One region of the Marinomonas sp. 63XJN7_9_ISO-PGPR-S23-217 genome, then DNA from elsewhere that is predicted to be linked to it. Evidence: predicted binding sites of a transcription regulator. Region 1 holds the regulator's gene; the other holds the start of a gene.
The links. The regulator FliA, encoded in region 1, starts transcription of late flagellar genes. The targets are predictions, from matches to a motif close to CTAAAGTTNNNNNNNNNNCNGCCGATA.
Positions count from the first base shown of each region.

Region 2: a site for FliA is predicted at 9,538-9,564, ahead of flgK (flagellar hook-associated protein FlgK). Genes of this name have one in related genera too.

Region 1 is NZ_CM149678.1:1,248,518-1,262,282, forward strand. Features, by position in the region: gene fliR (flagellar biosynthetic protein FliR) at 1-601, shown strand, start outside; gene flhB (flagellar biosynthesis protein FlhB) at 594-1,739, shown strand; gene flhA (flagellar biosynthesis protein FlhA) at 1,774-3,894, shown strand; gene flhF (flagellar biosynthesis protein FlhF) at 4,025-5,290, shown strand; gene AC0VYI_RS05785 (RNA polymerase sigma factor FliA) at 5,388-6,128, shown strand; gene AC0VYI_RS05790 (chemotaxis response regulator CheY) at 6,184-6,564, shown strand; gene AC0VYI_RS05795 (protein phosphatase CheZ) at 6,574-7,365, shown strand; gene AC0VYI_RS05800 (chemotaxis protein CheA) at 7,378-9,771, shown strand; gene AC0VYI_RS05805 (protein-glutamate methylesterase/protein-glutamine glutaminase) at 9,798-10,862, shown strand; gene AC0VYI_RS05810 (motility protein A) at 10,862-11,599, shown strand; gene AC0VYI_RS05815 (OmpA family protein) at 11,592-12,434, shown strand; gene AC0VYI_RS05820 (ParA family protein) at 12,503-13,276, shown strand; gene AC0VYI_RS05825 (chemotaxis protein CheW) at 13,283-13,765, shown strand, end outside.
Region 2 is NZ_CM149678.1:4,304,251-4,321,355, forward strand. Features, by position in the region: gene fliD (flagellar filament capping protein FliD) at 1-1,229, opposite strand, end outside; gene AC0VYI_RS20175 (flagellar protein FlaG) at 1,272-1,691, opposite strand; gene AC0VYI_RS20180 (flagellin N-terminal helical domain-containing protein) at 1,755-2,636, opposite strand; gene AC0VYI_RS20185 (flagellin N-terminal helical domain-containing protein) at 3,337-4,227, opposite strand; gene AC0VYI_RS20190 (HD-GYP domain-containing protein) at 4,595-6,136, opposite strand; gene flgL (flagellar hook-associated protein FlgL) at 6,162-7,505, opposite strand; gene flgK (flagellar hook-associated protein FlgK) at 7,510-9,486, opposite strand; gene flgJ (flagellar assembly peptidoglycan hydrolase FlgJ) at 9,593-10,630, opposite strand; gene AC0VYI_RS20210 (flagellar basal body P-ring protein FlgI) at 10,652-11,743, opposite strand; gene AC0VYI_RS20215 (flagellar basal body L-ring protein FlgH) at 11,799-12,662, opposite strand; gene flgG (flagellar basal-body rod protein FlgG) at 12,677-13,462, opposite strand; gene flgF (flagellar basal-body rod protein FlgF) at 13,532-14,272, opposite strand; gene AC0VYI_RS20230 (flagellar hook-basal body complex protein) at 14,460-16,160, opposite strand; gene AC0VYI_RS20235 (flagellar hook assembly protein FlgD) at 16,173-16,928, opposite strand; gene flgC (flagellar basal body rod protein FlgC) at 16,938-17,105, opposite strand, start outside.

The sequences.
Region 1 (13,765 bases):
CCATTACGATCCGATTTCCCCTGCATTTGTGGTACTTATTGCGGAGCAATTGGTTATTGGTTTTGCATTAGGGTTTGTCGTGACGATTTTATTCCAAACCTTTTCCATGGCTGGGCAGTTGGCAGCCATGAAGGCGGGGCTAGGTTTTGCGATGTCGAATGACCCTGCAAATGGGGTATCGGTTGCAACCATGGGTCAATACTATATGTCGATGGTAGCCTTAGCATTTTTAGGTACAGATGGTCATTTGGTGATGATCGAATACTTAGCAGAGAGTTTTAAGTATTGGCCAATTGGCAGTGGATTTGATAGTCGACACTATTGGCAACTGGTTCAATTAGGGAGCTGGATGTTTGAGAAGGCGTTGCTAGTGGTGTTACCCTTGGCTATTGCAGTTTTAATTATGAACTTAGCCTTTGGGGTAGTGGCGAAGGCCTCCCCTCAGTTAAACGTTTTTGCGTTAGGCTTTCCTATCATTATGCTCTTTTCTCTGTTCTTTTTCTGGATGATGTTAGGGGACTTTTTGGATATCTATCGTTTATTTTTCCATGAGATAACGGCTTGGATGAAAGATACATGGGGGGCTCGTTTGCATGGCTGAAAACGAAGACGGTAGCGAAAAAACGGAAAGTGCCAGTAGTAAGAAGCTCGAAGACGCTCGAAAAAAAGGCAATATCGCTCGCTCCAAAGAGTTAAGTTCTGCTCTGTTGCTAATTGTGGCTGCTGTGGCGATATACAGTACTGGTGTATTAATGGCGAAAGACTTGGGGGATGTATTTCGCTTCAACTTTAATATAGATAGGTCGGATCTGTTTGATATTAGTCGAATGATTTTTCATCTTTACGGTTCGACGGTTGAAATGATGAAATCGTTAATCGTGACTTTGTTGGTACTGGCTGTAGCAGGGATTATTGGCAGTATTATGTTGGGTGGGCTGAATTTTTCATGGGAGCCCTTAATGCCTAAGCTCAGTAAGATTAATCCCATTACTGGCTTAAAAAGAATGTTTTCCGTTCAATCTTTAGTCGAATTGCTTAAGTCTATAGCCAAAGTTGTCCTCGTTGCTTTTGTATCGACACTGGTTATTTATCATTATTTACCCGAAGCACTGGAGTTGACCTTTCAGTCCATACGTCCTGCCATTTCTCACGGTATTGATATGGTGATGTGGGCGTTTATTTTTATTAGTTTGTCTTTGGCACTGATTGCTGCGATAGATGTGCCGTTTCAGATTTGGTCTCACAAAGAAAAGTTGAAAATGACCAAACAAGAGGTGAAAGATGAGTACAAGCAGCAAGAAGGGGATCCGCAAGTGCGTGGGCGTATCCGACAGCTACAGCGTCAGGCTGCGATGAATCGCATGATGTCCGATGTTCCTGAAGCGGATGTTATTATTACCAACCCAACACACTTTTCTGTGGCGTTAAAATACGATCAAAGTGGGGGGCAGGCTCCTATAATGATTGCTAAGGGGAGTGATTTTATGGCATTGAAAATTCGTGAAGTAGGCAATCACTATGATATCCCTGTGGTACAATCCCCCGCACTAACGCGAGCGATCTATCATCATACGAAGATCGGAGAGGAGATTCCCCATGGTCTCTTTAAAGTAGTCGCACAATTGCTCGCTTATGTTTATCAGCTGCGTAATGCACGACATGGTGCGCCAAGGCCGGAAACCATGCCGCGTTTTGATGTGCCAGAAGAGTTTCAATGGGATGGTAATACGCCATCCTAGCTAAATTGATTGTTAATATCTGCGGGAACCACGTGTGAATTTTGATCGCCAAAAAGTGACTGGTCAGTTTAAAGGGATAGTGAGCGGGAATCTGGGGATTCCTATTTTGCTTCTGTCACTTTTAGCCATGATGATACTGCCGATTCCTGCGTTTCTGCTCGACGTTTTATTTACTTTTAATATTGCGCTCGCCATTGTGGTCTTATTAGTCGCGATTTACTCTTTGCGCCCTTTAGATTTTGCCGTTTTTCCAACTGTTTTGTTGGTGTCTACCTTGATGCGTTTGGCATTAAACGTGGCCTCTACCCGTGTTGTTTTATTGTATGGTCATGAGGGGGGAGATGCGGCTGGTAAGGTGATTCAAGCCTTCGGTGAGGTGGTGATTGGTGGCAACTATGTCGTCGGCTTTGTGGTCTTTGCCATTTTAATGATCATCAACTTCGCCGTAGTGACAAAAGGGGCGGGGCGTATCTCTGAAGTAAGTGCTCGATTTACTTTGGATGCCATGCCGGGTAAGCAAATGGCCATTGATGCGGATTTGAACGCAGGGATGATTGATGCGGATCAAGCCAAACAGCGGCGAATGGAAATCGCCTCAGAAGCAGAGTTTTATGGATCTATGGACGGTGCCTCTAAGTTCGTAAAAGGGGATGCTATTGCGGGTGTGCTGATTTTGGGGATCAATATAATCGGTGGTTTGGCGATTGGTATGTCGCAACACGGGTTGTCTTTTTCCGAAGCCATTCAGCGCTATTCTCTGCTGACTATTGGTGATGGTCTGGTGGCTCAGCTCCCTTCTTTGATGCTTTCTACTGCGGCCGCCATCATGGTGACTCGGGTTAACGAGTCGGGCGATATGGGGACGCAGATTGTCTCGCAAATGTTTGGTTCGCCAAAGGCATTGTATATTGCCGCTGCGATTATGGGGATTATGGGCATTGTACCGGGCATGCCACATTTTGCGTTTTTGTCCCTAGCCATCGTTTTAGGTAGTTTCGCTTACTTTCTTGAGTACCGCAAAAAGCGCAAAGCGATGGCTGGAGCTTTGTCGACAGGCAAATCCTCATCGTCTGATGCCTCGCCTCCAGCAGAAAGCAAAGATCTTAGCTGGGACGATGTGGCGCCGGTTGATATGTTGGGGTTAGAAGTTGGCTACCGCTTGATTCCTCTGGTGGATAAATCTCAAGGCGGGGAGTTATTAGCAAGGATTAAAGGGGTTCGTCGCAAGTTGTCGCAAGACTTGGGCTTTCTTGTGCCCAGTGTTCATATTCGAGATAACTTGGATTTGATGCCCAATGCCTATCGTGTCACGCTGATGGGGGTTAGCTTGGCGGAAGCGGAAGTGCATCCCGATAAAGATTTGGCAATCGATCCTGGGCAAGTATTTGGTTCTATTGATGGGATTGCAGGTAAGGATCCGTCGTTTGGTTTGGATGCTGTTTGGATTGATCCTAAAAAACGCGATCAAGCACAAACCTACGGTTATACTGTGGTGGATGTGAGTACGGTGGTGGCAACGCATATTAACCAAATTATGCATAAACATGCCTATGAGTTAATTGGTCACGATGAAGTGCAGCAATTGCTTAGCTTGCTTAAACAATATAATCCGAAGCTGGCTGAGGAATTGGTGCCGAATACCATTCCTTTGAGTATCTTGTTAAAAGTACTGCAAAACTTATTGATTGAGGGGGTTCCGCTTCGCGACATGCGTACTATCGCCGAAGCCATTATGGGAGTGCAGCCGAAAAGTCAGGACCCTATGGTACTAACCGCAGCTGTTCGAACGGCCTTGTCTCGTTTGATTATCCAAACTTTGGCAGATGGGGTAGAAGAAATTCCTGTGCTAACGCTTGATCCTCAATTAGAAAAAATGCTGATGCAAACGGTTCAGCAGAGTCAGCAATCAGGTATTAAGAATGAAGAAGCGCTTATTTTAGAGCCGAAAATGGCCGAACAATTACAAGCTTCCCTTAAACAGTCTGCAGAACAGCAGGAAGCAATGGGAAATACTCCTATACTGATAGTGTCAGCACCAATCAGGCCAATGCTAGCCCGTTTTATGCGTTATGGTATGGTGAATATGTCTGTTCTGTCTTACCAAGAAGTGCCAGATCATAAGCGAATTACTGTTGTTGGTGTGATTGGTCAATAGTCTGTAGCAATTGTGATCAATTAGTCTCTATATTTATCAAAGTCTTTCGGGTAAGCTATGGATTTGTAAGGTTAAATACACTAGAAGGATTCAATTATACATGCAAATTAGGCGGTTTCGAGCTCCCGACATGCGCCAAGCGATACGGAAAGTCCGTGACGCTGTGGGCCCTGATGCGGTTATTTTATCGAATCAACGCCTCCCTACTGGTGAGATAGAGATCGTCATTGCGTTGGACTATGATTGCTCTTTGCCTTCTAGTATGGTGCAAAAAAAGCCTTCAACATCAACATATAGGCCCTCTAAAGAGCGACGAAAAGAGGCTTATCAAGACCCGTCAGCTGAGTATTTTGAACGTATAGAAAGGGCAAAGCAACAAACTCCAACCGATACTAATAGCCCCCGAGCATCATCCCCATCATTTGATATGCCACCTATTGAAAATGATGAAGACGAACCGATGTTGGAAGAGGCGCTCTCTCTAAAACAGAACAAAGGGAGCGATAACCAGCTCCATGCCATGGAGCAGGAGTTGCACCGTGTCAAAGAAATGTTGGAGCAACAGCGTCAGCAGTCAGCAACGCAGCCCAAAGAAAATTCAGTTGAAGCGAAAGCCCGAGAAAAATTAAAGCGTTTAGGTTTGTCTGATTTGGTGACCTCTCGTTTGCTGGATGATATTGACCTAAAAGGTCGGGAGGACGATTGGAATCGTTTGCTTGCTCATCTTGCGGATTATATTCCAGTGCGTTCAAATTCGGCAGAGCTAAAAGGGTGCATTGCTTTTATGGGGCCGACAGGGGTAGGAAAAACAACCTCCATTGGTAAAATTGCGGCCCAGCATGTTTTGAAATATGGTTCAGACAGCATAGTCTTAGTGACAACCGATACTTACCGGATTGCTGCTCATGAGCAGTTACGCACCTTTGGCCGGATTTTAAATATTCCTGTAGAAGTGGTGAATGAATACTCTGATTTAAATGAAGTACTTGCTAAATACGCTCATTATTCTTTAGTTTTAGTGGACACTGCAGGTATGAATCCAAGAGATTCTAACCTCGAGCGGCAATTGCTAATGATCAAAAGAGCGCGTTCCAGTTTGAAAAAATTGTTAGTTTTACCTTGTACTAGTCAAAGACAGGTGCTTAAGTCTGTCGTTGATGTGTATTCTCAAGTTCAGCTAGACGGGTGTGTATTAAGTAAATTAGACGAATCAGCGTCTCTTGGTGAAGCCATTAGCGTGGTTATCGAAGAGGGCTTACCTGTTGTTTACATCGCCGATGGACAAAGAATTCCTGATGACATAGAACCTGCTCGTGCGCATAACTTAATCAGCCGAGCTGTTTATACCGCCGAGCACTACAGCCAGATCTATGGGTCACTAAGATATGGTAGTTAGTAAAATTATGTTATTTGGATGAGCGCGATATGGAACTATGTAGTACAGTTATTCTGTGCATCAGACTCAAATAGTAAAAGGTTGCTGATTTATCTTTATGCAGACCAAAAACGGATACGACACCTATACTAGAAAAGCGACATTATCGATTGATGCCATTGTCGAGCAATACGGCTATTTAGTAAAAAAAATCGCTTATCACTTGTTAGCGCGTTTACCCAATACTGTGGATGTAAATGATCTGACACAAGCCGGAATGATGGGGCTAATAGAGGCCTATAAACGTTTTGAGTCTGATAAGGGGGCCAGTTTTGAAACCTATGCTGGTATTCGGATTCGTGGCTCTATCATGGATGAAATTCGTAAAACTGACTGGGCTCCACGTTCGGTAAGGCGCAATGGACGAGCCGTAAGTGCCGCGATTAAAGAACTGGAGGCTAAAGCTGGGCGTGATGTTTCCGATATGGAAGTAGCAGCCCATATGAATATCAGTATTGAGGAATATCACGATATCATCCATTCATCGATGACAACACAGCTTTTTAGCTATGAAGAAATGTTGGAGTCAGATGATGGTGGTGTACTGGATACATTCAGTGATGAAGCAAGTGGCACTCCTTACTTATTGGCTGAGGAAAGTGGGTTTCAAGATCAATTAGCAAATGAAATTGATCAATTACCAGAAAGAGAAAAACTTGTCTTATCTTTATATTATAATGACGAATTGAATTTAAAAGAAATTGGCGCTGTTCTAGGTGTTAGTGAATCGAGAGTCAGTCAAATTCATAGTCAGGCTGCTCTTAGATTAAGAGCTCGATTAAGTGATTGGCGAGATTAAATTATGAATTGTGAAATACTACCTTTGGGTTGTGGAGGTTGCATTGGATAAAAACATGAAGATCCTGATTGTTGATGATTTCTCGACAATGAGACGTATCATCAAAAACTTGTTACGGGATTTGGGATTTACCAATACAGTTGAAGCGGATGATGGAACGACGGCATTACCGATTCTTCAAGCAGGGACAATTGACTTCCTAGTAACCGACTGGAACATGCCAGGTATGACTGGAATTGAATTGCTTCGAGCGGTTAGGGCTGATGATAAACTCAAAAGTATTCCTGTATTGATGGTAACAGCGGAAGCCAAACGTGATCAGATTATTGCTGCGGCTCAAGCCGGGGTGAACGGTTATGTTGTTAAGCCTTTTACTGCCGTCGCACTCAAGGAAAAGATTGAGAAAATATTCGAACGAATAGATGCTGCTAAATAGGGGCTTTTGATGTCAAAGAAACTTGGATCAGGCTTGGGGGATTTTGAATCCCTAGTGAAGGATGGTGCTGTTGATCTTTTGAATCACATTGAAGTCGGTGACTTTAGTAGTGCGATAAAGGTTATTCAAGAGCTTAGCGAGGCTCGACATAATAGTTTCTATAAAGAAGTCGGGACGCTAACAAGAAGTCTCCATGACGCAATTCGCGATTTTCAAGTTGATTCAATGGACTTGGTGGTTGGTGAAGAGCATGCTGGATCAGGTAATACCAAAATTACAGATGCCTCTGATCGTTTGAAATATGTTATTGAATTAACAAGTTCGGCGGCCAATAAGACCATGGATATGGTGGATGGAAGTGTTCCTGTGGCGAGTGAGCTGCAAAATCAAGCGAGAGAGTTACGAAAAGACTGGAATCGTTTAATTCAACGTGATTTATCGCCTCAAGAGTTCCGTGAATTATACAAACGTATTGATGTGTTTTTAAAGTATGCGGATGACAGTGCGACGACCTTGCATTCCAATCTTAACACAATTCTTTTAGAGCAAGGTTATCAAGACTTAACTGGCCAAGTAATTACGAGAGTGAATGATCTAATTCGAGATGTAGAAGAACGTCTTGTACATCTCGTTGCTGTTGCAGGACGAGTTGATAGTATCTCCGGAATGGAGCATGACAAGAGCGAAGCCGAGCATGATGACACGCGTGGTCATGGTCCAGCTATTAATAAACAAAACAACCCAGAAGTACTGAATAGTCAAGACGAAGTAGACGACTTGCTATCAAGTCTTGGTTTCTAAAGGGAGCTGAGGATGAGTTTCGAGGTCGATGAAGAAATTTTACAGGATTTTTTGGTAGAAGCTGGAGAGATCCTGGAACAGCTTTCCGAACAATTAGTAGATCTAGAGCAAAACCCGGACGATAAGCAATTGTTGAATGCTATCTTTAGGGGCTTCCATACCGTTAAAGGCGGGGCGGGGTTTTTACAGTTAACAGCATTGGTCGATTGTTGTCATTATGCGGAAAACGTGTTCGATATCTTGCGTAATGGCCAGCGTACTATTAACTCTGATTTAATGGACGTGGTACTACAGGCTCTTGATGCAATCAATGAGATGTTTGAAGCCGTTCGCTCCGGTAATGAGCCCGAGCGTGCTGATCCTGATTTGATTCAGGCTCTTAGTGTCTATGCAAAACCGCCCACTGCTGAAGAGTTAGCCGGAGGTAGTGTTGATGCCGATGAGGAACCAGAAGATGATTCGTCTGATGAAAGCATGGCGATTGAGGAAGACGAAGTTGTTGAAGAAGAGCTAATCGATGACTCATCCGATGCGAATGAGTCAGAAGAGCCTGTTGATATTACCGACGATGAATTTGAATCTTTGCTTAATGCTCTAGGTGGTGAGGATACTCCTGGAGAAAAAGCAGACAGCGGAACCACTAAAGCTGAGGTGAATTCAGATAATGCTTCTGATGAAATCACCGAGGATGAGTTTGATCAGCTGCTTGATAAGCTACATGGTAATGGAGCACCTGGCCTTGATAGTTCTAAGGAAGCCAAAAGCAGTGACGCTTCTGAAAATGTATCAGAAGAATCGTCTGCTGAATCAGATGAAATTACAGAAGACGAGTTTGAAAAGCTACTCGATCAATTGCACGGGGGCAGTGCACCTGGCCTAGATAGTTCTGATCAAGTTCAGGAAACGACTAAGGAAACAGAAGCTAAGGCAAAAGACAGCAGTAAGCCTTCAGAAGATAAGAAGGCTGCCAGTGAGTCAGGTGCCTCCGCAGCTGATTCCGATTTGATCACAGAAGATGAATTTGAATCCTTACTAGACAGTCTTCATGGTAAGAAGGGTGCTCCTAAAGGTAATACTGATACGGCTAGTACAAAGAAAGAAGAGACAGCGAAACCGAAAGCTGCACCTAAAAAGGTGGAGCCAAAAGTGGAACCTAAGCCAGCTCCAAGAGTACCTAAGTCAGAAGACAGTCAGCCATCACATCAGGCAAAAGACAAAGTTGCAGGTGTACCAGTAACACAAGAAGCAACGGTACGAGTGGATACTAAACGGCTTGATGACATCATGAATATGGTGGGTGAGCTTGTTTTAGTACGAAATCGTCTGGTTCGTCTTGGTTTGCAAAGTGAAGACGAGTCCATGGGTAAGGCGGTTTCTAACCTAGATGTAGTCACGGGGGATTTGCAAAACGCCGTGATGAAGACCCGAATGCAGCCTATTAAAAAGGTATTCGGTAAGTTTCCTCGTGTGGTGCGTGATTTGGCTCGAAACCTGAAGAAAGAGGTGAATCTTGAACTTCGTGGGGAAGAAACGGATCTAGATAAAAACTTAGTAGAAGCGCTCGCAGATCCACTTGTTCACTTAGTGAGAAACTCTGTTGACCATGGTGTTGAAGCACCTGATGTTCGAGAAGCTAAAGGTAAGCCGCGAGTCGGCCATGTTATTTTGTCGGCTGAGCAGGAAGGCGACCATATTCTACTATCCATCGATGACGATGGTGCGGGTATGGATCCTGATGTGCTACGTAAAAAAGCCGTAGAAAAAGGCTTGATGGATGCGGACGCTGCTGAAAGATTATCAGACGAAGAAGCATTTAATTTAATATTTGCCCCAGGCTTTTCAACTAAGGTTGAGATTACAGATGTATCGGGTCGTGGTGTGGGAATGGACGTTGTGAAAACGAAAATCTCCCAGCTAAACGGCACGCTACAGATTAAATCCGTTTTAGGGCAAGGATCGCGTTTTATTATCAAGGTACCATTGACTTTGGCGATTATGCCGACCTTGATGGTGACTTTGGCAGATCAATCGTTTGCTTTCCCGCTGGTTAGCGTGAATGAAATATTCCACTTGAATCTACAAAAAACCAACATTGTAGATGGTCAACAAGTGGTCGTTATTCGCGGCAAAACACTTCCCATCTTCCATCTTAAAAGTTGGTTGATAAAAGGCGGAACGCGTGAAACAACACCAAAAGAAGCGCATGTGGTTGTGGTCCAAGTGGGTATTAATGAAGTTGGCTTTGTAGTAGATCAGTTGGTTGGCCAAGAAGAGGTGGTGATTAAGCCTTTGGGCCGAATGTTACAAGGAACCGCTGGCATGGCTGGTGCGACGATTACTGGTGATGGCCGTATCGCATTAATTCTTGATGTACCTAGCATGTTAAAGAGTTACGCCTCTAGGTAGGTAGATTTCGATTTGGGAGTGGCGGTATGCCGGTAAAGGTACTGGTTGTAGATGACTCCGGTTTTTTCCGACGTCGTTTAGTAGAAATTTTCGAAGCAGATCCAAGATTAGTCGTTGTTGGAACAGCTAATAATGGCAAGGAAGCGGTTGATAAAGTACAGTCTTTGTCGCCTGATGTAGTAACAATGGATTACGAAATGCCTGTTTTAGATGGCATTTCCGCTGTTGCTAATATTATGAAGCTCAAACCAACGCCTGTATTAATGTTTTCATCTTTGACGCATGAAGGAGCCAAAGTTACCCTTGATGCGCTTGAAGCGGGGGCAGTTGATTTTATGCCGAAGAATTTCGAGGATATTTCTCGAGATTCTGCGGTGGTGAAACATACGTTAGTGGAACGGGTACTAACGGTTTCTCGAACGCGTCTAGGAGGGTCAAGAGCGCCCGTTCAGAGTCTAGCGCCGCGTGAGGCACCAAAGCCTATCGTTACTGATCGTGGGGTGATTATCCCGCGTTCTAGAAAGAAAGTGAGTTTAGTGGCAATAGGTACGTCAACGGGTGGGCCTATGGCCCTTCAAGCGGTACTAACAAAACTCCCCGCTAATTTTCCGGCCCCTTTGGTGTTGGTTCAGCATATGCCTGCTGCGTTTACTGGCGCATTTGCTGAAAGATTGAATAACATTTGTAAGATTACTGTGAAAGAGGCCAAAGATGGCGATCGTTTGCAGCCGGGCGTTGCTTTATTGGCACCGGGTGGTAAGCAAATGATGGTGGACTCTAGAAATGGGGGCTGTGTCCGTATTTTGGATGGTGATGAGCGGCTCAATTATAAGCCTTCAGTTGATGTGACCTTTGGATCCGCTTCTAAATGTTATCCTGGTAAAGTGCTGTCAGTTGTTATGACCGGCATGGGGGTGGATGGTCGAGAAGGCGCACGTATGTTGAAAAGCTCTGGTTCTCGAGTATGGATTCAGAGTGAAGAATCCTGTGTCATTTACGGTATGCCAATGGCGGTGGAAAAAGCCAATTTGGCTGATGATATTATCGACCTCAATCATATTGGTGAGCGCCTAGCGCGTGAGGTTAGCTAGTGGATTTGGTGACGCTGGCTGGACTTCTTCTCGCGTTTGGCTCTGTCCTTTTATCTAATTGGCTTGGTGGAGGAGAAGTCATTCTCCTTCTTAATTTACCTTCTGCAATTATTGTTATTTTGGGGAGCTTTGGCGCAACCTTGATGCAAAGTAATATTCAAGATGCTTCAAGAGCCATTTCTCTAGCTAAATGGAGTTTGTTCCCCCCCACTTTTGATTTCTCGTTTGCTAGATCTTCCATGATTACCTTGGCTTATAAGGCAAGGCGACTCTCTTTAATCGCATTAGAAAGCGACATAACCCAGCTTTCTAATGAGTTTGCCACGCGGGCTTTTCAAATGGCTATCGATGGTGATGATCCCGAGTCATTGGCAGATCGCTTGCATGATGAAGCCAATCGCATCCATGACCGCCGGATGTCCAGCGTGACCTTTATTGAATCCATTGGTGGTTACGCGCCGACGCTTGGGATTATGGGGTCTGTATTGGGGTTGATCCAAGCAATGGCGAATCTTGATAGCCCTGAGGCACTAGGGCATGGTATCGCTGTGGCATTTGTTTCTACGCTCTACGGTCAGGGGGTCGCGAATCTGGTTGTGTTCCCGATCGTTAGAAAGCTGTCTGGCTACGCAGATCAAGAACTGCTGTATAATCAGTTGTTGATTGATGGTGTTTACGGTATCGCCACAGGTAAACATCCGCAACGCATAGAACGAGAGCTAACAAGTTATGAGTGATGAGGTTTCTTCACCTGAGCCCTCGCGTCGTCGGCGAGTTCTAAAAAAGAAACGACCGTCGAGTGCCCAAAGTCGAGATCGTTGGATACTATCCTATGCGGATTTTATTACCTTATTATTCGCCTTCTTTGTTGCTCTCTATTCCATTTCTATTCAGCACAAAGGGGATGATAAAAAAATAGCTGAAACGCTAAATGGTGTGTTTGAGGCGGTGCAAAAATCGATTAAGCCGATTACTGTTGGTAAGCCTATTATAGGTCAGTCAACTGAGCAGGCGGCGGTGGACGCAAAAATGATTCCAACAACCCCCTCTAATACCGAGAAAAAAGATAGCAATACCTCCCCGTTACCGATGACGATTTATGATGTGCTTAACACTACTATTAGCAATCAATTTCAAGGATTAAGTGAGTCTGGAAAAATCGCTGTGAGCCAATCAAAACATTGGGTTAATTTGGAATTCCAGTCTAGTTTGTTGTTTGGAGAAGGGGAATATCAGCTGACAAATGAGGCCGTTGCTGTGTTAATGGCTATTTCTAGGGTATTAAAAGCTTACCCATCCCCTGTATTAGTGGTAGGTAATACCGATGATTTACCTGTGAAGTCGAGTCGATTAATGTCGAATTGGCATTTGTCTAGTTTAAGGGCGGCTTCGGTAGTTGATGAATTGGTGTATCAAGGGGTAAATCCAAAACTAATTGCGCCGATTGGGTTTGCCAGCGAAGATCCAAAAGTCAGTAATACCAGCGAGGAGAATAGACAAAAAAATCGCCGTGTTACCTTGCGAATTAGTAAAAGTAACTCCGATAATCTTTATGATTACTTGTTTAAATAGCGCAATACTGTATATGATTGCAATGAAAGTGTAAGCAAAATAATAGCATAGAACTCAGGGGACATAGAGTGCACATTTGGGCAGTGGCAAATCAGAAAGGTGGAGTAGGAAAAACAACCACGGTGGTTTCATTGGCAGGATTATTGGCAGACGCTGGCAACAGAGTTCTGATGGTAGATCTTGATCCACATGGATCATTAACGAGTTATTTTCGTTTTGACCCAGACTCGATTGAACATAGTGCTTATGACCTTTTTCAAGTCAGCGGGAAAATACCAGACACTCTGCCTCGGCAACTTATTCTAGAAACGGGGCATCCTAATCTTTCTTTATTGCCTGCTTCAACGGCATTAGCGACCTTGGAACGTCATGCCCAAGCACAGGGTGGTATGGGGTTGGTGATTTCCAAAACACTTGCGATTCTATGGGATGATTATGACTATGTATTGATTGATAGTCCGCCTGTTCTTGGGGTACTTATGATTAATGCATTGGCGGCTTGCCAACAGTTAGTGATTCCGGTACAAACCGAGTTTTTGGCCATCAAAGGTTTGGAGAGAATGGTGCGCACCTTGACTATGATTAACCGTGCAAGGAAACGCCCTGTTCCTTATTTGATTGTGCCAACCCTATTTGACCGACGTACGCAAGCGTCCAATAAAAGCTTGAGAAGCCTGAAAGATTCTTATGAGGAACTGGTGTGGCATTCTGTTATCCCCGTCGACACTAAGTTACGAGATGCCAGTACCGCAGGTGTTGCTCCTTCTGCGCTTGATGCGAGTGCGCGAGGTGTAAAAGCGTATGCGAGTCTGATGGACTCCTTATTGAACCCAGTGGGTTAAATGGTTATGAAAGAAACGAAAACAAAAGATCAATTGGTTGGTCCCCAACTTGCGGTGCAGAGGTATCTTGATGATTTGCTGCAAGAGGCGACGATCGTTGATTCAGATGAGCCTGAATCTTCTGAACCGGATGCATTAGAAGAAGCATCGGATGAAAAGAAAGTCAATGAAGAAGATATAGACGATTCATTTGGTGAGGTTACAGAAGACGCTGAAGAACGAGAGACAAAAGAGGAGCAGGTCACCGATTCAGAAGATAGTTTCTCTGAAGCTCCTTCTCTTGAGGACTGGGGGTTAACGGCGGATGGTGTTGAAAAAGAATACAGTGAAGCGTCTCTTGAGGCGTTAGATGCTTCCTTTGCCGATTTTGAGAACGCCATTTCTGGTATGCAAGGAGAGGCCTTGCAAGAAAGTACAACTGAAGCAGAGGCTATTGAGCCAGAGCCAGAGCCAGAGCCAGAGCCAGAGCCAGAGCCAGAGCCAGAGCCC
Region 2 (17,105 bases), 2.4 Mb from region 1:
TCCAGCACTTTTTCAAGATGTTTTGCTAAGCCACCATTACCCGTAAACAAACCAGGAAGCTCGTCATAACTTGTGGACATGACTTTATCGAGCTTATTTTGATCGAGACTTAATGTGCCGTCGTTGTCAATTTTCACACCTAAGTCAAAAATATTGTTCAACTTACCAGGACCAGCATGGGTCATCATTAAACTGTTAGTTAAAGAAGACTGTAAATTTCGAATCATGCTATTGCTATTTAGCACAGCCCCCTTGGCAGTACTCTTTTTTAAGACACCAATTAATTCATTGTATGACGAGACAAAACCCTGAATAGTGTCTTTAACGGATTTCTCATCCTGCGTAACATCCACTTTGGTCGGTTTATCTGTTAACGCCAATGCATCGATGGTTAAACCGGACACAGCCTTATCAAATTTATTACTATCATTGCGGATTTGAATGCCATCTACCGTGATCATTGCATCTCGGGCTTGATCCCCTTGCAGCATGACCATGCCAGCGGATAAACCTGAGGTAGACACACTGTCCAATGACAAACCATCCGAATTAACAGGAGGTTTTTCTAAGGTGTCTTTACCATCTTTTGTTAGCGTATCTGAAATCGGTAGTTTGCCAAGCGGTGCCTTAGTATTGGTAATACTGATAGAGTTATTATCGCCTTCTTTATCTGACGTAACGGTAAAAAATAAATGACCTTTTCCGTCATCAATGATGTTGGCAGAGACACCAAAATTATCTTTAGCGTTATCAATTTTCTTTCTTAACTGAGCTAGAGTAGTCCCTGGATCCACATCCACTGAGAATGAGTCTTTACCAGCACTAAAGGTTAACTTTCCACCACGGGCTGTAACCACATCGCTCTCTGAATGAAATATATTGGGTTTAGAAATGACTCGGCTGCCTTTCGCCGTTTGATTCACACTGATTTCATAAGAAGAGTTTGAGGCTGTCGGGCCAGCGGTGACATCCAATACTTTTTTGTCTTCAGGCTGATCTATCTGTGTATTACGCCCTTCAAAACTCTCTCTATTATTCAGTTTTTCCACTGATGATTTGAATTTGTCTATCGATGCACCGACCGTTCCAAGAGCAGATAATTTAGCATCATATCTGTGGATTTGATCCTGATACAGTTTCACCTTTGGGTCTTTTTGAGCACTCACCATTTTTTTGACGAGAGAGTCTAAATCTAGACCCGATCCCATACCCAATGAGCCAACTGGCATATCCACTCTCCTGATGCATTACAAATTACTAAATATATCAAATCATACTTTGCTGTTGACAATGGTACCTTTGATGTCACGTAGCTGACTAATAATATCATCAATCCGCTTCGACATTTTTATAAACTCTTCCGAAGGAATTTGACGAACAACATCCCCCGTGGTTTGGTCGATCACCTTGACGATTTTTTCATTACTGTCTTTGCTCATTTCAAACGATAGATGAAAATTCAACTGAGCCATCTTAGTGTTCATTTGTTTTACTTGATTTGGCTCTATCTTGTCTGAAAAGGTTTGTTCTTTCGAATCTTCTTTATTTGTTTTATTGGTATCGGACAAAGTCTGGACAACTTTAGCCTCTGACTGATTCCGTACATGAAAATTATCAGAATTACGCTGTTCGGGCCTTATCGGTAATGAACTTAACGTATGTTTAGAAATATCACTTGAACTGATCGACATAGTCTGAACCTCTCATAACACATAGAAAGCTGAGGTAGCCCCTCAGCTTTCTATAATGTGAAATTATCTCAATAGAGACAGCGCTGTTTGCGGGCGCTGATTTGCTTGAGATAAGATAGACGAACTAGCCTGTTGCAAAATCTGTGCACTTGTTAACGCTGCGGTTTCCTTCGCGAAATCCGTATCTTCAATACGGGCACGCGCAGCGGTCACATTCTCAGTGATGTTGCTTAGGTTATTAACCGTTGACGAGAAACGGTTCTGTATTGCACCCAATTCCGCACGCTTAGAATCCACTGCAGAAATCATCGTATCAATGACGGAAACCATACTTTGCGCATTCGTCATGGACGTAACCGATGCCGTAGTGATGCTAACTTGGGAAGAGGCCTGACTTGACAGACCTGACATAGTAAAGCCACCATTCCCAGCAAAGTCAATAGACCCAGTGGCACCAGCATTCTTCATATTAAAACTGATCGTTTGATTGGAATCAGCACCTACCTGAAAGACACCATCGTAAGTGCCATCTAATAAGCTTCTTCCACCGAATGTAGTGTCTGATGCGACCCGGTTAATCTCCTTTGATAGCTGTCCCACCTCTTGTTGAATGGCTTTCCTATCTTCATCGGTATTTGAACCGTTAGAGGCTTGCAATGACAAAGTACGTATACGCTGGAGCATATTAGTCGTTTCATCCAATGCCCCTTCTGCTGTTTGCGCGACAGAAATACCATCATTCGCGTTTCGCACAGACTGGTTCAAACCATTAACTTGAGCGCTTAAACGGTTAGAAACTTGTAAACCTGCGGCATCATCTGCTGCCGAATTAATACGCTTCCCCGAAGACAAACGCTGGAAAGCAACATCTAGCGTGCTGCCTGATTTCATCAACTGACGTTGAGCATTCAGAGATGAAATATTCGTGTTTACATAAAGAGCCATAAATAGCCTCCTAAAGTTTTCGACAATTCCTGCAAAAAAGCAGTACTCGTCCTTAATATCGACGAGAACATCAATAACTTTACTATTTCATGGCATTTATTTACCTCATACAGGCAAAACCCTTCACCCTAATAGGCAAAAATATTCCCAACTGATTGATATAGATAAACTTTGTATTTACTCCCTTATTAATAAAACCGTCTAAATAATGTAAATTTTAAGCAGTAACAAGATCGCTAGCATTACAAAAAAGCTCAACGGAAAGTCCGTCTTCAACTCCCCTTTCTTAAACGAAAAGGAGCAATAATCGCATGTTGCCAATACGTCCAACATCGATAGGCAGACACATCTCTATAAATCGAAATAACAGGCACGACAAAGTAAAGACGAGCGAAAAACTCATCTGGCTGACAGCAAACAGATGTTATAAAGACCGGACACCGTCAAGCCGACAGAAAAATATCCGCCGAACACGCCAGACACAAAAACGCTGAAAGCATCTTAATTAGCCCCACTCAATCACTCGTTATCAAATACAAACCTCCTGAAAACACAAATTTTAGGCACAAAAAAGCCAGATGAAGCACTTTCATCTGGCTAAAAGCCGCTTTTCCCAAGAGAATAGAAGCCGCTTGAAATAAATTTAATAGAAGAAAAAGCAGCACATAGGTACTACTTTTTACTCGCTATTTAATGCTAATTAACGACCACCCAATAGGGACAACGCCGCTTGAGGACGTTGATTAGCCTGAGAAAGAATACTGCTACTAGCTTGCTGAAGGATTTGAGCACTGGTCAAAGCAGCCGTTTCTTTTGCGAAGTCAGTATCTTTAATACGTGCACGTGCAGCTGTTACGTTTTCAGTAATATTGCTCAAGTTATTCACAGTAGAGGAAAATCGGTTTTGTACCGCACCCAACTCAGCACGCTTAGAGTCTACTGCCGAAATCATAGTATCAATAACCTTGATCATACTTTGCGCATTACTCATAGTGGTAATTGATGCGGTATCTTTAGAGACCTGAGGTGTTGCTGCACCACTAGATAACCCAGACATGGTAAAACCACCATTTCCTGAATAATCAATGGAATTCGCATTACCACCAGATTCCAGCGTAAAACTAATGGTTTGGTTAGAGTCAGCACCAACCTGAAAGACGCCAGCGTAAGTACCATTAAGCAGGTTACGTCCACCAAAGGTCGTCGTACTGGCAACACGGTTAATCTCTTTAGAAAGCTGCCCCATTTCCTGTTGCATTGCGACACGATCTTCAGCCGAGTTTGAACCGTTGGCAGATTGAATGGATAGAGTACGCATACGCTGCAGCATGTTGGTTGTTTCGTTCAACGCACCTTCAGCCGTTTGAGCAACAGAAATACCATCATTCGCATTTCGTACTGACTGGTTCAGGCCATTCACCTGAGACGTCAAACGGTCACTGATCTGTAAGCCCGCAGCATCATCGGCAGCACTGTTAATACGGTAACCAGAAGATAGACGCTGGTAAGCAGTATCCAATGCTTTACCCGACTTCATTAACTGGTTCTGAGCATTTAAAGAAGAAGTATTTGTGTTTACATATAAAGCCATTTTGCTTTCTCCTAAATAATAAAAAAAGAGAGATAACGCTGTAAAATCAACTTGGCATCCACATATACAGCGATCTACCAAATGCTCGTTTGAATTGTGTTATCAAACTCCATATACCCTTTATCGACACTCTATTTTCAATCTTTAACCTTTTTTTCTATTTTTTCTATTTTTTCTCCAAGCCCTTTACACTAAAGGCAGTAAAGACAAGGAAGTCAGTAGAATGCGCACAACCGTGTACAAAAAGTAAGCACTCTAGTCTTATTTGTAATCTACTACAAATAATCCGTCATTAGCAAAAATACTCATGACAAAAACAGACTGTCGTGATACGACACATTAAGGGCACTTGCTAGAGGAGGATGTGTTAAGAAAGGTAATTAATAAACTGGATTCCCAAAGACTGAGGGGAAATGTCTTTGACAATTTTAGTACTCTCCTGAGAGTAGCCTGGCTTACTCAGATCAATATCCGATACTGTAATAAAGCTCTTATGAGTCAGGCTATATACTTGACGAACTAAAGCGGGCTCCAAAGAAGCACTTAAGGTCAACACAAACCCGACACGACCATTCGACAGCACGATGCAAGACCCCACCGGAATTCTTCCAATGCTTTTCAGAAAAACCCCTAAGAGGGATTTATCAAATGCCAATCCAGCCTCTTTTACTAATTGCCGACGCGCTCTTAGTGGCCCCATGGACTGTTTGTGAACTTGCTCTGAGGTTAAGGCATCATAGGCATCGATAATACCAGCTATTTTCCCATACACAGAGATTTCTTGATCCTGCTTACCATGGGGATACCCTGCACCATCTACTCTTTCGTGGTGATCGATCAACATTTGATATGCCACTTTGGGGATACCGTCACTCTGCTTAAACATTTGCTCGCCAAATGTAATGTGCTTTCGAAACAAATCAAATTCGGCTTCCGTCATTTTCCCTGCTTTATGACTAATGGCCATAGGCAAACGAAAACGCCCAAAATCAAAAAGCAGGCCACCCAAAGCAATGGCTTCGATGTAGGGCTCAGACAATGCCAAGGCTTTGGCAAAATGAATACCCAATACTGCCGCCCCCATTGCATGCTGCTCCAGATACGTAGAAGCATCTTTTATATGACGAATAGCAAGCAGAGCAAAGGAATTACGCGTATGAGATTGCATCAAGCGCTGACAAAACGCCCTTAGTTTATCCATGTCTAATGGGGAGCCCGTTTTAACGATATCGGTCTGCTCCCTGAGTAAAAGGTAACCATCTTCGAACAGTTTTAGTGCTTTAATAACCTCATCATTAAATGAAGTCGGTGCCAGTTTTTTCTCCACGAAACCAGTCTTAGCCTGACGTCGTAAAGGCAAAGAAATCGATGCATTAGCCTGAGACTCGTCCGCCTCTTTTTCAACTTGTTTTTCTTTGTCTCTTTTTTGCGCCTTATACGCGAGAATATACTCTCGAGTATTATCATCAAGCTCTTGACGAAAGTATTTAAACAGACTTTGACCTTTATTCGCTTTATCACGCCAATCTTTGGTGGTTAATGAGGCATTTAGCTTTTTTAAACTTTTAACCGTTTTTCCTTGAGTCATGGAGTAGCACAGCAACAGAAATCGCTCTTGTGCGTCATATAGGCGCTCTCGTTTTGTGTTCAGTAGCTTTTCAAAGGTAAAAGAAGGGTCATAGGGGAGAAAGTTGGTCTCTAACGCAGGCTTCACTAGATCAAAAGTCACTTGACGCATGGCCACACTAACAATACGACTTTTTTTCCCTCGCGTTCGAACTAGGCTACGGATATGCTTATGATTAAGGACATCATTCTTAATGCCAAATTGGCTGATAATTTCATCAAGATTAAAGAACCCCGAATTCAAATCAATACCAAAGCATGACTCGACTTGAAACGCTGACATCTCTCGCTACCTTCCAAGCTATAAATCAAATCTTATTGAATAAAGATAGATTATCTATCCTAGTGAATAATTTCTGTGAGGCATTCAAGGCCGTTTCGGACATAGACAATTCGGTTGCCGCTTTGCCCATATCCAGTCCTGCCACCCGCTCCTGGGCCATGGTATTGGCCATCTGGTTCGCTGTGGAAAAATCACCTCGTTCTGTCATACTATTGAGCCTAGCCCCCACCATTGAACGCACGCGACCTACCGATGTCTGCGTATTAACAATACTGACTTGACCATTTTTCAAAGCGATATCGCGCTCTTCACTCGAGGCATTAGGATCTTTCATCACCTTTATTGTATTGCGCAACACATTGACCACATTGTCACGTTCTGGCTTATTAAGATCAACGTCAACAATCGCACCAGGATCCCCTTTTAAAGAAAAAGACATCCCTTGAATAATGAGGTTTTTGTTCGGATCATAGGTTCCTGAGGCAATAATGTTTCCAGATGAATCAGCAAAAAAATAACGTCCTGGTGGACCTATATAGCTTTTTTCATCGTCTTTATTATCATTCTTCGCACCAGCTGCCTTGTTAGCGGCAGCATCTTGCGCCCTTTGACTCACTAACGACTGTATTGCAGCCGCATCTGGTTTGGTCATAGACAAAGGCGTGGTTGTCAGCACGAAATGGTTACTTGCTTGATTGGTGACACTAAAATGCCTTTTTAAAAAGGCATCAAAGTCATCCTGATTAGAGACCTTTGACACCACATCAGAGTTCCCCACACTCAATTTTGTGGAAAACGTATTACGCTTCCATACATCTTCAAAAATATGCTTACCCGAATCGCTCACCGCCACCTTACGGCTCTCTGAAATTTGCGCAAAATTTTGCCCCTCATTACCAGACCATTTAAAGGTACCATCTGGCAAATGGGTAAAAGCAGGCGCTTGGGTGTTTGTCCCCGAAAAAATATAGCTACCATCGGCACTGCGAGAATTCATTAAATCCTCCATGGAATCGACCATGGAGGAAACTTGATCGGCAATCGCACCAATATCCTGATGCGTATTTGCGGTATTATCCGCTTGAATCAACATAGTTCTGGCTTCATCCAATAGGCCATTATAACTTTGCAAGGCCACTTCTTCGTATTCCAAATGCCCTTTCGCCATTTTCATGTTGTTATCGTACTGCTTTAAAGACTGATTACTCGACTCATACTGCATCACCTCCCGCGCACCCACTGGGTTATCGCTGGGAGAAACAATACTGGTATTCTCCGTAATCTTCTTCTGAATATCCATCACACGATCATTCGCATGACTCATAGCGCGACTGGACTGACCGTATATTTGATTATTAGTGACTCTCATAAACTTACCTCATTGCCGCTAATAACGTATCAAATGTACTTCGAGCCGCCGTGATCACTTGCGCGGAAGCAGAATACGCCTGCTGGTACTTGAGTAGGTTAACGGCTTCCTCATCCAAGCTAACACCAGATATGGAATCACGTCTCGCGATACTTTGATTCATGACGACATCGCTCGACTCTTTGTTGGTTTCCAGCGATGCGGTTTTACTCCCGACAGAGGCAACAAGATCAGCAAAAGATTCAGATAAAGACGTTTTTCCTCCGATGAGAGGCTTGTCCTGCAAAGACACTAATTTTAAACCGTTATAATCGTCTGCAGCCCCCGTAAATTGAGGGCCTAAATCAAATTCATCCCCTGCCTTAGGGCTTCCCTGCAGAGACAAATCAAAACCAGCCTCTTTTGCTAATCCAGCCTGAGTGAGAAGGTCTTTAAAATTCGTCATGTTATTTACTTTTGCTAAAGCATTTCCACGACCATCACGGACTTCAAATGAATGATCTCCCGTAAACACGATACTGTGTGGGGCATTTTGATAAAGTTCATCACTACTCTTGAAGGCAGAACGATCAGGATGGGTGTTTGTGACAGACGTTAACGTGAGTTTCGCATCTGACATATTATTTGGATTCGTTTGTACACCAATGGGAGCTCGAAGCGCCAAATCCTCTCCACTATTAGCCTGTAAAGACAAGCCTGTCGCAGCACCTTCTGTTGGTGAAAAGTTGTATACATCATTAATCGAATATTTACTGATATCCCCCAAACGAATATCGAAACCGAGACCAGGCACCTGATAATAGCCTTTATCGTCCGGTTTCATCGTACTGGTATTGATTTCCGTGACATGTTTTCTAAGATGACCATGCTCATCATAGGCCTTAATCAAAAAACGATTGTTATCGGTTTTCGATAACTCATAGGTGTCGGTGGTTATTTCAGTGGATTTTCCAGGGGTCACTCGCACCGCCAGATCCGATGCATTACCGATATTATGTTGCCCAGCATGAAAACTAATGCGGCCAATACGAAATAGATCCTGCCCAAAATTACCATCACCATCCAAACCGAGCTTATTCTGCTGGTTCATTCGGTCGGCAATAGAAATCGCACTTTGACCCAATAAGCGATCCGATTTCACAGCGAAGTCGGCACTATAATCGACCAAAGCACCGATAGAACCACCTAAATTTTCGTTATTGACGCCCACTTCGTATTTACCAAAATCAATGTAGAGTTTCTTGTTTTGTGGGTTCTTAGGGTCTTCTTCGACTTTAAGCTTAGTGGGTGTTTTATCCATCACCAAAGGCTGTCCGTTGGCAAGAGCCACTGTCATGACGCCCGTTTTAGAGTAATCCACTTTGATATGCAGGTAGCCAGATAGCTTTTTAGCCAGTTCTTCTTGTCTGTCACGCAGCTCATTGGCTGGCGAAGTAGATCGGGTTTCTTCCTTGAGAATATCGCCATTCAACTGTGCAATTTGCCCAGTAATGTTATTCAACTCCGCAACTGAAGTTGATAAGCGCTTATCAGCAATGCTCTTTTGTTCACCTACCAAATTAGACAGGGTGTGATAATGCTGAACCAAATCTTTAATGTTGGAAAAGGCAATGTCACGTAAAGAAGAAGAGGTTGGGTCATTATTCACGTCTTGTATGGCTTTAAATGTCTTACTTAAATACGCATTCAAAGAAACACTTTTTTCCCCCAACAATTGGTCTGACGTCGACATAATAGAATGATAAGTATCATAGTAAGAATGCGCAGAGACATCATTACGCACCTGTTCATTGACAAATTTATCAACAATTCGCGCGGTGTCTTTAATCCTAACGGTACCATTGGCTTCCGCAATCGTAGAGGTTTTCTGACGACTATAACCCGCTGTATCCACATTCGATGTGTTTTGACCGGTCGTATCAATACGGGCCCGACTGCTCTGCAGGCCAGATAAACCAATCGCATATAAATTTGAGCCCATGCCCACACCTCTAAGGATAATTTCTAAAATGACACCAACGCTATAACGACTTATCGACTGCTAACGCAAGAACTTTACCGGATGAAAAAGAAAACAAAATGCCGATCTATAAAGCCTCAAACCACTTACTCGATAGAATCCGATCAATTTTTTGTGCGTACTCAGGATCCGTTGCATAGCCGCCTTTTTGCAATGAGACAGCAAACAAAGACGGATCATTGCCAGACTTCAAGGCATCTTTATAACGATCATCAGCGGTTAAAAAATTGGCATAATCATTAAAACTTTGCGAAAAAGAGTCGTAAGCTCGAAATGCTGCTTTTTCACGCTTGGCAATACCATGACGAAACTCCAGCGTATTAACCACCGCTCGATCTCCATCCCAACGATGATCCGCCTTAATGCCGAATAAATTATAACTAGCGGTTCCATCGTCTTTTGCAATGGGATGTTTCCCCCAACCAGTTTCCAACACGGCCTGTGCCAATATAGCCTTCGCACTTACACCCAGCTTTTCCGCTACCGCTTTCGCATGGGGCCACATGGCTTTTACAAAAGCCTCTGGGGAATCAAACGCAACAGACTGCACTGTCGGTTTAGCCGCTTCCTCTTTGCTCTGGACTAAGGCAGAGTGACTGGATACAGGCTCTTTGGGCGAAGTACTCGAACTGGATGCCTCAACCGTTGCGCCAGACATTTCTTTTTGTGCTGCTTTTAAAAAATCTGTAGAAGCTTGGTGAGCCAACGCTTTCACTCGAATCAAATCCTGACTAGAAACCCGCTTGATAAAATCATTGTCATCAGAAGCACCTGCTTTATGAGCCTTCGGGTGTTGCGCCTGATACTGACGAATCAGCGCCTCAGATACCCCAAAACCACCCGTTTTGGCCAATACTTGCGCCATTTGGTCGTCCATCATGCCTTGATACTGCTTCGTTTGTTGACTAGAAAACAAACCGTCTCCCAAGGCTTCATTACCAGCCCGCATATTTTTTAATAGCATGCCAATAAAAATAGCTTCAAATTTTTGTGAAACTTCCTTAAGAGCCGCTTCTGGGTCCTTTTTCGCTTTAGTTTTTAACGATTCCAAAGCTGAAAAATCGGCAAAGAAGTCATCAGGATTAGTGGGCGGTAAAGCGTTCATAAGCGTCTCAAATTCTTCTACTTAGATAATGACAAAGTCAGCGTTAATGGCTCCAGCTTGTTTTAAACCTTCTAAAATAGCAATTAAATCCCCTGGAGCCGCGCCAACTTGATTCACTGCCCGAACAATGTCATCCAATGACGCTCCTGGCGCAAATGAGAACATATGCCCACTGTTTCTATCCACTTGAGGATCACCATTTCTAGGTGAAATAATGGTTCCCCCTCCGGTCACCTTGCCATTTTGCCCCACCACTTGTGGCGTATTGCGAATGGTCACTGTCAAACTACCATGGGTAATCGCCGCTGGAGACACTTGCACATGTTGACCAATAATAATGGTGCCAGTGCGAGAATTAATCACAACTCGAGCTCGCTCTTCACCTTGCTTCACATCGAGATTTTCTAGAATCGAAATAAAGGTCACCCGCTGACCAGGATCACGTGGGGCTCTGACGCGAATCGAAGTCGCATCCAATGCTTCCGCAACCCCTTTTCCTAAAAGACCATTGATTTTATCTGCCACATCTTTTGCCGTGGTAAAATCAGGACGATTTAAATTAAAGGTAAGCGAGTCCCCTGAATCAAAACTCGTCGGAACCACTCGTTCAACACTGGCACCATCTGGAATTCGACCAACCGTCGGCACACTTAACGAGTTTCGTGAACCATCAGAACCATTATTCCCAAAACCGCCAATAATCACGTTACCTTGCGCAATGGAATAAACCTGTCCATCCGCACCTTTTAAAGTTGACAGTAAAAGCGTACCACCGCGTAGGCTTTTTGCATTACCAATTGAAGAAACCGTCACATCAATTTTTTGCCCTGGTTTAGAAAAGGCTGGTAAGGTGGCTGTCAATGACACTGCTGCAACGTTTTTAGAGGTTGCACTCACGCCAGCAGGCAAAGTCACTCCAAATCGTGACAGCATGTTAGCAAAGCTCTGATTGGTAAAAGGCGTACTATCGCCCGTTCCATCCAAACCAATCACCAGTCCATAACCGAACAATTGGTTATCTCTAACCCCTTGAACACTGGCAATGTCTTTTAAGCGTACAGCTTGCACCCCGAAAGACGCAATCAACAAAAAGACGAGCACTAACTGTTTCATGTTCGTAACCACCTATGCAAAACGATTGATCGAATAATTGCCATCTGGACACCCATTACCTTGGCGCATCAGGACTATTTAAAAGACGGGTCACCCAACCTTGTTGACTGCCCGCTGCCACATCACCATTACCTGAATAGGTGATGCGAGCATCTGCCACCCGCGAAGAGTCCACCGTATTTTGTGGCGATACATCGGCTTTACGCACTAAACCAGTAAAACGAATATATTCATCACCTTGATTTAGTCTAAGCCACTTTTCACCACGAATGGCCAGCAATCCATTCGGGTACGTTTGATAAACCGTTACCGTAATCGTCCCGGTTAAGCTGTTATCCTGATTCGCTGAGGCGCTACCGGAAAAATTTGTTTTTTGTTGGGGCAAAGTGGAATCAGCCCGAATTTTTTGCCCCAGAACCGTTGGGTCCCCCCCCGTTGCAGACGAGGTTTTTGATATGGTCGCGGCATTATCCTTTGTCGAAGAAGTACTTTCGTTCAAGTTGACGGTCAGGATATCACCCACTTTGCTAGCTCTTTGATCTCCATACATGACATCGCCCATGCCCGTTCTGTAAATACTGCCATTGGGGGCCTGTGCAGGCTTCAACCCATCCGGCTCCACTGGCGCATAATATGGATCATCTTCCTGAATATTCGCTTGAGCCCTTGGTGGTCCTTTCATAGGATCATTTGGATCTGGGACATAACCTTTTCTTTTTGGCTCTTTCGGCGTTTCATCTTTCGCAGGTGTTTTATTAGGTGCGGCGGCATTCGCTGCCGCATTGGCTACCGCATTACCCACTGCCGCACCTGCAGCTGCTCCTGCGGCGTTCGCCACCGCCTGCTTGTCAACATTCCACGTTAAACAACCACTCAAACAAGTCGAAAGCAAAACTAAAAGCGCCAGTTTAATTTTCATATTATCCACTTATCCTAGAGCTGCTGAATTGCAAAGCTCATCATACCATCGGCAGAAGAAATGACTTTAGAGTTCATTTCATAAGCGCGTTGTGTCGTAATCATATTCACTAATTCTTCAATCGAATTGACATTAGATGCTTCTAACATACCCTGCCCAAGAGAACCCAATGCGTCAGTACCTGGTGCCCCCACAATTGGCGGCCCACTAGCATTGGTTTCAGTGTAGAGATTCCCCCCAATGGCATCTAAACCAGTTGGATTCACAAAACCCGCTAAATTAATCACGCCAACTTGCTGCATATCCGTCACGCCTTTTTTCTGCACCGAGACCACTCCGTCCTTAGCTATATTGATGCTGGTCACATCCGGGTCGATCTGAATAGGCGGCTGCACCACCAGCCCATTTGCTGTGACAAGCTGTCCAGTGCTACTCAGTTGAAAACTGCCATCTCGCGTGTAAGCCATCGTGCCATCAGGCTGTAAAACCTGAAAAAAGCCGTTGCCTTGAATTGCGACATCCAGTTTTCGGCCTGTCACGTTAAAATCACCATTAGAAAAGTCTTTTTGAGTGGCATCCACTTTCACCCCTGTCCCTAACTGCAATCCAGATGGCAGTTCGGCATTTTGAGCACTTAATCCACCTGGTGCTCGCTCCGTTTTGTACATCAGATCTTCAAACACGGCACGGTCTTTTTTAAACGCCGTAGTTGAGACGTTCGCTAGGTTGTTTGATATTACATTTAGTTGTTTGTCCATGGCCGTTAAGCCAGTTTTACTTACCCAAAGTGCTGAATTCATATAAGCCTCTTTGCAAATTAAATAGCGCGACTGTAATCGATCAACGGAGATAGTTAGCGCGAAAAGCGATTATGCCCTTTGTAAAATTCTCGAAGACGCAGCACTGTCTTCTCGAATGGTATTCATCATTTTAATATTCATTTCAAAGCGACGAGACAGATCCATAATATGCGTCATTTCTTCCACCGCATTCACATTACTCCCCTCCACAAAACCGGAGGCAACCTGCGTATTTAAGTCTTGATTAAAAACCTTCCCATCTTTACTGTGAATCAAGCCATCTTCGCCTTTACGTAAATCATCAGGGTCAGGATTCACCAGCTTAAGCTGACCAATAACGGCGACCTGATTTGCCGCTCCCCCTTGTGGAATAATTGAAATAGAGCCATCAGAGGTAATCGTCAGACTCTGCAAAGGCGGCAAAAAAATGGGGCCATTAACTCCAGCCACAGGTAATCCTGTGCCCGTTACCAATTGCCCTGCGGCATTAATTTGCAGGTTGCCATCTCGAGTATAGGCTTCTTGCCCTTTTGAGTCGTAAACAGTTAAAAAGCCTTTGCCTTTGATCGCTACATCTAGGTTACGCCCTGTTTGAATCATGCTTCCTGGGGTAAAGCGCGTACCTGGATTCTCCGTCATGGCATAGACACGGCTTGGATAGTATTCTCCGTAAACCTGCATCGCTCGTGCCTGCTCAAAGTCAGCGCGAAACCCTGTCGTGTTGACGTTTGCTAAGTTATTCGCATGAATAGTTTGGGCATTCATTGTTTCGACACCACCACTCATTGCTAGATACAACGCTCTATCCATTACACCCTCTCGTTACGCATTTTTACCATCTAATCACTTACTATCAAGAATCATACCAAGTTTGAAATCATTCTAATCCATTGATATATATAGTTTTAATGAAAAAGCCTCCAAAGATAGGCGAAAATAAGGCAAAAAAAAGCCGAAGTGGGCAACCACTCCGGCTAGAAACATCTCTTTTATATCATTAACGCAAATTAATGATAGTTTGCGTGACCGTATTTTCTGTCTCTAACGTTTTACTATTTGCTTGGTAGTTACGTTGCGCTTCAATTAGAGCAACCAATTCAGAGGTAAGATCCACATTGGACTGCTCTAATGCGCCTCCTTGGATTCCCCCCAAGGTACCACTATTAGGCCGGCCTACATTTGCTTGGCCAGAATTAGAGCTTGCCACCCAGGCGGTATCACCCGCTGGCGTCAAACCATCTACGTTATCGAACGACGCCAAGGCAACCTGACCAAGAACAGACGTTTGTTGGTTTGTATAGGTGGCTTTCAAGTTCCCATCTCGATCAAACGAAACCCCTTGTAACTCCCCGGCAGTATAACCATTTTGCTCAAAGTTATCGGTACTCGCCAAAGCAAACTGAGTCGATCCAGCAAGGTCAATGGGCATAATAGCGTCACGATTCGTTGGATCAAAACCTGTAATTTCTAGATTAACAGGTTGTGGAGTTCCAAAAGGAGGAATCCCTTGGAATGTACCTTGGTATTTACCCGTAGCATCAAACTTCACCATACTGTTTTTCGGCAAAAACGGTTTTTCTTCGCCCGTAATCGGATCGGTATAGCTTTCCTTTCCATCAACCGTCGCTCTCACTTCATATGTATTATCTTCACCCTGTTGAATAAAGTAATAGCCCAAGGTATGAGTCTGTCCTAACGAATCATAAATGTTCTTGGTATTGCCATAACTGTATGATTTCGGATTATTCGGATCAAACGCAGGTCGTGCCACTTGTTTAGGCTCACGCAAGTCCGCTGGCGCCAAACCACCAGTAATCGCCACCCCACCCAATGTACCACTGACAGCAATCGGCGTTTGCGACATGCTGGAGATCGTCGCCGTTGTTGGCTCAGTATTCCCCAGATATAAAAGTTGAAAAGGTTTTTCTTTAACCCCATTTTTGTTGTAATCGGTATTACCTTCAGCATTATTGAAGGTCGCGTAGGTAGGTGGCATAAATGCAGCACCAGTATCGTCTTTGGTTTTACCGTCTACCGTCGCATAAACACGATAGGTATCAGGATCCTTACCTTTTGCATAATAGTAACTGATAATATGGTTGTTACCATTTGCATCGGTTACCGTTTGGGTTTGAGTATAGTTATAAGTATCTGGGTTTTTAGGATCAAAATCCGCACGAATATAAGGCGGAACATCTTCACCTTCCGAGTTTAAATTTAATTTAAGCTTTACATCTGACGTCGCTTTAGGAGGTATTCGCTCCGTAGGCACCACCAAATCCTCTAAATTACCGCCTAAAATACCATTTTTTGCGTTGTAACCTTGCACTTTTTGACCAGTATTCGTCACCAAATTACCATCAGCATCCAATTTAAAATCACCCGCCCGAGTATAAGCTTGGGTGCCGTCTGGCTGCTTGATAACAAAGAACCCCGTGCCATCCACTGCCAAGTCTAAATTGTTATCTGTGTATTTCAAATTACCAGAAGAAAATTCTTGCGCAACTTTAGATACCCCCACCCCCGAACCAATGGAGTTGTTACTGCCTGCTCCTAACACATTAGTACTATATAGATCATCGAACTCGACACGAGACTTTTTAAAACCTGTTGTATCCGCGTTAGCGATGTTGTTACCTGTTACATTCAAGTAATCAGAGGATGCCTTGATGCCTGATAACGCTGTATTAAATCCCATAATCTGCTCCGGTTAACCTAATATTTCCAATTTGTTAGTCAGTTTAATCTTTCCATGATTCTCGACATTTAACATAGTACCGTCTTTGCCATTAATTGTTACGCCCTGAATACGAGCGGGTAATTGAATGGGCATAGCAGCTACCTGACCTTTTTCGTTGACAGATGAAGCGGCAAAATGATATTCACCAGGTGGCAATTCTTTACCTTGATCATCTTTTCTATCCCACTTAACATCGTTTTCTGTCAATTTTTGCGTACGAACCAACTTATTATTGGCATCGAAAATCTTTAGCTCTGCGGAACTAGAGTCTTTAGGAATATCTGTTTTAAGCTCAATAGAGTGCTGAGAATCACTAACTGAAAGCTTATTTCCAGGCATCAATAACGATTTACCCACCAAACTAGACGCACCCAGCGCTTGGTTGGATGTAAGAGCCGTCGTCATATTCTTAAGTTGATCTGAAATGCCCGATAACTTTTCCAAAGAACTAAACTGTGACATCTGAGCCACCATATCATTGGTGTCTTGCGGTGCCGTTGGATCTTGATTTTTAAGCTGTTGAATATATAGCTTTAAAAATACGTTTTTATCAGCCAGCCCTTTTGTCGGATCTTTTTTTGGGTCTTTTACATCATGCGCACCCGCAGCAGCTGGATCCTTGACCCCATCCTTATTTGCACTTTTCTTCAAGCTCGCTTTCGCACCATCTGTGCCGTACTGAGCAATCAGATTTTTTAAACCATTATTATCAGATATATTTGCCATACATCACCCCTATGATGACTGTCCAAGCGTGAGCATTTTTTGCATCATGCTTTTGGCTGAATTCATAATATCGACATTCGTTTGAAAAGAACGCGATGCAGACATCATATCGGCCATTTCTTCGATCGGATTAACATTTGGGTAATAGACATACCCTTTATCGTTTGCCATTGGGTT